DNA from 2 places in the Lysinibacillus sp. NPDC056220 genome. Region 1 is predicted to be linked to the other one. Evidence: riboswitches for the same ligand, from Rfam matches in the RefSeq annotation. Region 1 holds a riboswitch; the other holds the start of a gene.

Region 1 (4,312 bases):
TACATAAAGTACTCCATCTACATAGGGTATTGAAAAGTAAATTCTCCATGTAGACTATATATTTATTTGTTAGAGAATCAAATGTTGCCTGTTCTTCCATATACACGTCCTAAAATGAAAGATGGATTCTTCCGAAAGCATGAGTATATATGACGGGCATTATTATTGTTATCTTTGAAACAAGGGCAGATATTGAAGTATGCGACAACGACGAAGGAAGGATATCGCCAATATAAATCGAATCCTTTGATTTGTGCGAGGTGTCCAAGCCTTTCCCAATGTACAGAAAGTAAGCATCATCAAAACTCATTCAACGTCATATTTGGGAGTCGTATGTGGAGGAAGCTGAACATTTACGCCATTCCTATGACATCAAACAAATTTATGCCAAGCGCAAAGAAACGATTGAGCATGTCTTTGCGGATGCAAAAGAAAAGCATGGTATGCGATGGACAACCTTAAGAGGTCTAAAAAAATGGTCCATGCAGGCGATGCTTACTTTTGCTGCCATGAATTTAAAGAAACTAGCTACTTGGACGTGGCAGACAGCTTAAGAGAGCCTCTATGCTCGAAGAGTATGTTGGATACAGCAATGATTTACCAGATATAGAAATGAAAGAGAAAGAAACATGACAAAAGCCATCGAGAATAAACTTCTCGATGACTTTTGTCTACAGTCTGAGCCACCTCTATAGTAAGGGGTGGCACCTTTTTTAAAAAATACAGACAGAAGTATAGATAATATAATTAAATAGTGTTATCGTAAGAACTAGCTAAATAAAATGATCCTTCGGGGTAGGGTGAAATTCCCAATCGGCGGTGATGAAGTCATTCAAAGTCCGTGAGCGCAAGCTGATTTGGTGCAAATCCAAAACCGACAGTAACAGTCTGGATGGGAGAAGGGTATAAGTGCGAGCTTTTTAAATTCAATGTAATTTAAAAGGTCTATTTGATTATGCATTTATTACACTACTTCCCGCAAACTTGTAGGGAAGTTTTTTATTTAGCCAATCAATTGAATAGAAGATGTTCTTCGGGGTAGGGTGAAATTCCCAATCGGCGGTGATGAAGTTATTCAAAGTCCGTGAGCGCAAGCTGATTTGGTGCAAATCCAAAACCGACAGTGATAGTCTGGATGGGAGAAGAACAAATAAGATACTAGTCTATGGAAAAAATGTATATCCAAGTAGGCTTATTTATTGATGTCTTATACTCCCAAAACCCCTTTGTCAAAGGGGTTTTTCTTTTTATAGAAGCTTCAGAAGGGAGACGGATAGAAAAGCGAGAGTAATGGATAAAAGCTACGTAAATGAGTGAAAGCAGGTGAAGAAATGTTTACAGGTATTGTAGAGGATATTGGCACTATTAAAGCCTTGAAAAGCTATAAGAACAGTATGAAAATCACTGTTCACTCTTTAAAAGTTACAGAAGATGTAAGGCTAGGGGATAGTATAGCCGTCAATGGAGTTTGTTTAACGGTGACCCATTTTACGGATCAAGAGCTGACGATGGATGTCATGCCTGAAACCGTCAAAGCTACAAATTTACATCAGCTTGCAGTAGGCGATCCGGTTAATTTGGAGCGTGCGATGCCTGCGAACGGGCGATTTGGTGGTCATTTTGTTGCTGGCCATGTTGATGCAGTTGGGAAAATTTTACGAAAGCGTCCAGTCGCCAACGCGGTCTATATTGATATCGAATTGTCTGAGGAACTAACAAGTTTCTGTATTCCAAAGGGCTCCATAACGATTGATGGCACAAGCTTAACAATCTTTCATGTTGAATCGAATTATGTCACTATTTCACTGATTCCTCATACTTACAAGGAAACAATTTTAGGCATGAAAAAAATTGGCGCATTCGTCAATATTGAAACAGATTTAGTAGGTAAGTATATTGTAAACCAATTGAAGAACGGGCAAGGCAAGTCTATGATAACAAGAGATTATTTGGCACGGCATGGTTTTTAAGATCACATAATAAGGAGATGACAAGAGTGCTACATGCAATTGAAGATGCCATAGAGGATTTAAAACAAGGGAAAGTGATTGTCGTGGTGGATGATGAAGATCGGGAAAATGAGGGGGATCTTCTTGCACTTGCTGAATATATCACTCCTGAAACGATTAACTTTATGGCGACTTATGGGAGAGGTTTAATTTGTACGCCGATTTCGCAGGAGCTAGCACATAAGCTAGAACTGCACCCAATGGTTCAGCTTAATACGGATAACCATCAAACAGCATTTACCGTAAGTATCGACCATGTGGAAACAACAACAGGGATTAGTGCCTTTGAGCGGGCTTTCACTATACAAAAGATGATCAAGTCTCAAGCAAAAAACACTGATTTTCGTCGGCCAGGACATATTTTTCCATTAATCGCAAAGGATAACGGTGTCTTAGAGCGAAGAGGCCATACGGAGGCGACCATTGATTTAGCTAAGCTTTGTCATAGTATTCCTGCTGGGGTGATTTGTGAAATCATGGGAGACGATGGTCACATGATGCGCTTTGAAGAACTGACAAAGTATGCAGCACATCATGGTTTAAAAATGATTTCCATTGAGGCGTTAGCCGCTTATCGTAGCCAAACATTAACAACAAACTACTAACAAAGGAGTTATAAAAAATGGGTCAAACATTTGAAGCACAATTAATAGGAACGGATTTAAAAATTGCAGTAGTTGTAGGTCGATTCAATGAGTTTATTACAAGCAAATTATTAGATGGAGCAATGGATGGGTTAAAGCGACATGGTGTTGATGAAGCATCTATTGATGTTGCATGGGTGCCTGGAGCTTTTGAGGTGCCTTTTATTGCGAAACAATTAGCAGAGACAAAAAAATATGATGCGATTATTGGTTTAGGAACGGTTATTCGCGGTTCTACAACACATTATGATTATGTATGTAATGAGTCGGCAAAAGGTATAGCAAATGTATCGTTAACGACCAATGTGCCAGTTATTTTCGGTATTGTTACAACAGAAAATATTGAACAGGCGATTGAACGTGCGGGGACAAAATCAGGTAATAAAGGGTATGATTCGGCAATATCGGCAATTGAGATGGCGAATCTACAAAAAATGATTGGCTAAGAACATACTGAATAGGTTATCACCGTACTGGTTGCTTGAATAATTTTTATATCCATGGGAAAAATATGCCTAAGTATATTTATTAAACGTCCAAGTTTTCATAAATGTACTAAATTTGAGCAGGCTCAGTAGGAGATGAGAAGTATTTCAATGGAACAAATGATGAATTTGAAAATGTTGAAATCACTATTTCAACGCTCTGCTGATGTGATATTCCAACAGTATAAATTTCAGCAACATACCGTCCATATGATAACCTGTGACGCCATGATAGACGAAGAACTTCTTCAAACCGTTGTAGTCGAACGTGTCCAATCCTTATTTAATAGTGGTTCTGATGAAACGTTAGAAGAACTAATTGAACAGCATCTTCATGTTCCTTATTTACAAAAGGTCATGAAGAAAGAGGATATTATTACAAGAGTCTATAAAGGCCACGTCTTATTATATTTTGAGGAAGATCACTTGATTTATTCCAGTGATATTTCAAATAGACCTAATCGTGAGCCTGGGGAAACAACGCTTGAATTAGTTGTGAAAGGGCCAAGAGATGATTTTATTGAAGATGTATTTATTAATATAGCTTTACTACGAAAACGTTTACCTACAAATTCATTTAGTGTAGAAACATTAGAGATTGGTCAACGCTCTAAAACAACGGTAGCTGTGTTATATATGGAAGACATTGTGAATTTGAATATGCTAGAACAAATCCGTTTACAATTACAAAAAATTGATACAGATATTGTCGTTAATGGCGATTTGCTGATGGAGGCAATTGAACAAACGGCTAAAGTTCTCCCTAGACATGATTATACGGGAAGACCAGATTTTGCTCTTCAGGCATTAATGAGAGGACGAATACTAATAATGATCGATGGCGTTTCGTATGCCATGATTATTCCGGCCAATATTATGCTGCTCTTTAAAACAGCTGAGGACAATGAATATCCAATCATCGTCAGTTCAATGGAACGGGTGCTCCGAATATTTGGAATACTGATTAGTATGTTACTTCCTGGTTTTTGGCTTGCCGTAACCACCTATCATCAAGAACAGCTTCCATATCTTCTTCTTGCGACAGTGGTCGAGTCAAGAACGGGATTACCATTTCCGACAGTACTTGAAATAATGATGATGCTATTTATGTTTGAAATGTTTCGCGAGGCCAATTTGCGTTTGCCTAGTGCGATTAGTGGTTCAATCAGTGTTG
Region 2 (4,312 bases), on a different contig from region 1:
TTCGATAGTGAATTTAATGACGACGCTATGATTAATATAGATGAGGATCGTATCGAGCAAGTACTCACGAATTTAGTCGACAATGCATTAAGACATACAGATGAGGGGTCTGTCACGGTAAAAGTAGAAAAGGAGCCAACATTTGCTAAAGTTTCTGTTCAAGATACAGGACATGGTATTCCTCAAGATGATTTACCTTATGTCTTTGAACGCTTTTATAAAGCGGATAAGGCACGTACTCGATCTAAGGGTGGTACGGGACTTGGCTTAGCCATTGCACGAAATATTGTAAAGGCACACTCAGGAAATATTATGGTAGATAGTGTGCTTAAGGAAGGTACAACCTTCACATTTTATTTACCGTTCGATTAATAACAGGGTTTTGTTATTAGTTGGCTGTAACTTCTGCGAAAGTAAGACGACAAATAATATAGAACGGGGGTGGAGTGCATTGAATGACTCCGTGTTCCATCGACTTTACGATGCCTATCATCAAGACGTGTTCCAGTTTCTAATCTATCTAGTAAAAAACCGTACACTTGCTGAGGATTTAGCGCATGAGGTTTATGTAAGAGTATTGCGCTCATATGATCAATTTGCAGGCAATAGTAGTGAGAAAACATGGCTTTTTGCAATAGCCAAAAATGTTGCGATTGATCATTTTAGAAAGCAAGCTGTTCGTCAGAAGCATTCGCTTGATTTCTTTGACTGGGAAACGGAACAGCTCCATTCAAACACACCATCACCGGAGGAAATGCTACAGGCCAGTGATGAATTTATGCAAGTAGCGTCAGTATTAGAAAACTGTACTGGCGACCAAAAAATGGTCATTATTATGCGTTATTTCCAGGATTTATCGATAGCAGAAACGGCGCAAATACTTGATTGGACAGAAGCAAAGGTAAAAACAACCCAGCATCGAGCCATTAAATTTTTAAGGCAACAGCTACAGCCGATCAGAGAACAGGAGGCGAAACGGCAATGACACATAAGCCATTTGATGATGAGCAGCTTGAACATGTACTGAACAATGCCCCTAAGCTTTCTGACCACCGTTCGAAAGAAGATATATTAAATCGGTTAATGGCAGATGCTCGCTTGCAAGATAATATCCACCTTCAAGAAGCTATGCAAGAACCTATAGAAGATGAACCATCTCAACAGGAAGATCCTATCATTAAAAAGCCTGCGACAAAATCGAAGGTACGTAATATGCAGATTTTTATGAGTGTAGCCGCAGTCTTTGTGCTAACAATACTCGTTGGCACAGTATGGAAGAATAATCAAGGTGAACAAAAAGATCAAGCGAGTATGCCTGAAACAGCTCAGTATTCTACGATGCAAGAGGATTCAGCGGCAAAGGAAGCGGCAACGCAGGATGAAATGCTGGATTCCAAAAGTATTGTCGCGGAGCATGAGCGCATTTTATCTTTACGTACCTCTGTCTACGAGGAGGATGTAAAGGATGCTGTCGTTTTCCGTATTGGTTTGGCAGGACGCGATGCGGAAAGTGTTCCTATGACGTATGTTATCCCAAATGAACGTGTTGCTACTGATTTTGGAGGAGAGAAGCCTTCTACCTTACGGATGTATGAAAAGTATGCTCCGCAAATTGACGAGGAGGCTAAAGGGTTTACAGAGTATCATCCTTATAAAGGTGAGCTGAAGGAGAAGGATGATAAGCTCATCCATGTCTTGCCAAAGGAAAATGACTATGATGTTGCCTCTGCTACAGTTAATGAATACAAAGGCACAATGGAAGATACCTTCTCGGACTCTGAATATTCCGAAGTAGAAATACAAAATGAAGATGGAACACCCTATGAGTTTTCTCAAGAAGGTGAGCCAAATCAAGCGATGTCTTTAACTAATGCCAAGCGTTATAATTATTACTTGTACCAAGATACTAATGGTGCAGAATATTTATCACCAGATTTCCGTCAAACTTTTGAGACAGTTACAGAAGCACTTACACAGATGAAAAATAAAAATGATGATGTCTATACATCCGTTGTGCCTGAAAATGTGACATACACAGTCAAAGAACAAGAGGAAGGTGTAGTTGTTACCTTTGATATTCCGCTTGATTTAACATCTATGGAGCCAATACGAGCAACTCAATTAATTGAGGCCATGATGTTGACTGCTGCTAGCTTTAATCAGCAGCTACTTTTAGATAATGTTGTGCAAGAAAGCTGGGAAGGGTTTGATTTGAAGGGTTATTTACCAAAGCCAGTGGGACCAAATAAACAATTTTTACCATAGTCGAAGGAAGAATAAAAAAGAGAGGCATTCCCATATAGCGGGAATGCCTTTACTGTTTATAAAACATAGCAATTTAATCGGATTTTTTTGAGCAGAACTATTTACTTTTACTTCATAATTCATTATAGTAAAGCTGTAGTATAAAATAATATGATTCATCTTCGGGGCAGGGTGAAAATCCCGACCGGCGGTAATAGAGTGGTAAATCGCTAGTGAATTTATTCATTAGCTCGATTGATTTATTTTTAACTCTTCAGCCCGCGACCTGTGCGAATTTTCGCATGGCTGACTTGGTGGAATTCCAAGGCCGACAGTTAAAGTCTGGATGGGAGAAGATGAAGGTACGATCGTCATTCATTGTCATGAAATAAACTATGACCGAGCGCTTTTTTGTATGGTTTATTTAACGGTGCTCAAAAATTAGTTGATGAGGACGTTTATTCGTTATGCCTTTCTCCCTTATGCTTTATTAAACGCATAAGGGTTTTTTCATGAAACAATTGAAAGATCGTCACCTTTCTTCTTGCGAGATTGAATCAGCAAAGAGGAGAGAGCTTTCTATGAAGAAAAATGTCAAACTTCAATCGTTTATTACGATTGGCATGCTGAGCAGTATTTCGTTTTTATTAATGCTTTTTAATTTCCCAATTCCACCATTCCCAGCATTTTTAGAAGTGGATTTCAGTGATATGCCTGCCTTACTTGCAGCAATCACGATGGGACCTGTAGCTGGTATTTTAGTAGAGTTGTTTAAAAATGTGTTGGATTGGATTTTCTCAGGCACTCCAACAGGCGTTCCCGTAGGGCACATGGCTAATTTTGTAACAGGTATTTTATTTATATTGCCAGTAAGCTTTATTTTTAATCGCTTTAAAACAATTGCTGGTCTTGTTGGAGGTTTAGCAACGGGAACAGTTGTGATGGCAGTAGGAATGAGTATTTTAAACTATGCTGTATTTTTACCAATGTACACTTACTTTTTAGGAATGGAGCCTGTTGTAGGTGATTCACTATATAAAATGATTGTCGCTGGTATTTTACCATTTAATATTGTCAAAGGAATTTTATTAACGGGTATTATGGCGTTATTATTTACAACAATGCGTAAATGGATTGACCGCCAGCGTTCTATGTATATAACAAAATAAATTGTACTAAACCTCGAGTGAAGAACTCGAGGTTTTTTTGAGATGAAATGGTGGAAGGAAAATAGAAAAAGGTAATAGGTTGTCGAGATATCACTAGTTCTTTTTTAGTAATACCTAGTCGAGAACTCTATTTTCATGTAGAATTAGAGATGAGTTTAGAATGTTAGAGGAGTTTGAAGAGATGAGTGGAAAAAAAGGACAGTGGTCTAGTAAGTTAGGATTTATTTTAGCATCAGCGGGTGCTGCAATTGGACTAGGAGCGATTTGGAAGCTCCCGTATGTAACTGGGCAAAGTGGTGGAGGCGCGTTTTTCTTAATATTTGTGCTATTTACATTATTAATTGGGCTCCCGATGCTATTATCTGAATATATATTAGGGCGAGGTACGCAGTCTGAGGCAATCACTGCCTATAAAAAAATTGCTCCTACAAAGCAGGGGTGGGCATGGATTGGCCGAATGGGTGTTCTCGGATGTTTTTTATTACTAACATTTTATAGCGTTGTCGGGGGCTGGATTTTTATTTATAGTGGGCTAGGATTAACAGGTGCTGTCATTGACCCAGCTATTGATCCTGCAGAGCTATTTGGAAAAATAATTGGTACACCTTGGATTACGCTTGTAGGTTTAGCTTTGTTTACATTAGCAAATGTACTTGTTATTTCATTAGGAGTCCAAAATGGTATTGAAAAGGCAAATAAATGGATGATGCCATTGCTCTTTATTATGTTCATTGTCCTTGTGATACGTGCTGTCACATTAGATGGCGCCATGGAAGGGATAAAATTCTTTTTATGGCCTGATTTCTCGAATATTACAGGGAAATCTATATTAGAAGCTTTGGGGCAATCATTTTTTGGATTAGCAGTAGGATTTTCTTGTCTTGTTACATACAGTTCCT

Evidence for each region. Region 1 has a riboswitch for FMN ahead of ribE (riboflavin synthase). Riboswitches for the same ligand answer to the same signal wherever they lie in the genome.
Region 2: it holds a riboswitch for FMN, as region 1 does, so the genes downstream of both, ACOZBY_RS01355 (ECF transporter S component) here and ribE (riboflavin synthase) in region 1, are expected to answer to the same signal.

Annotation. Positions count from the first base shown of each region.
Region 1 is NZ_JBMOXD010000003.1:892,707-897,018, reverse strand. It holds partial or broken gene ACOZBY_RS14640 (transposase) at 64-554, shown strand; FMN riboswitch at 783-908, shown strand; FMN riboswitch at 1,026-1,151, shown strand; gene ribE (riboflavin synthase) at 1,332-1,970, shown strand; gene ribB (3,4-dihydroxy-2-butanone-4-phosphate synthase) at 1,988-2,614, shown strand; gene ribE (6,7-dimethyl-8-ribityllumazine synthase) at 2,632-3,099, shown strand; gene ACOZBY_RS14620 (spore germination protein) at 3,250-4,312, shown strand, end outside.
Region 2 is NZ_JBMOXD010000001.1:273,693-278,004, reverse strand. It holds gene ACOZBY_RS01370 (ATP-binding protein) at 1-372, shown strand, start outside; gene sigX (RNA polymerase sigma factor SigX) at 452-985, shown strand; gene ACOZBY_RS01360 (hypothetical protein) at 982-2,265, shown strand; FMN riboswitch at 2,419-2,606, shown strand; gene ACOZBY_RS01355 (ECF transporter S component) at 2,826-3,413, shown strand; gene ACOZBY_RS01350 (sodium-dependent transporter) at 3,595-4,312, shown strand, end outside.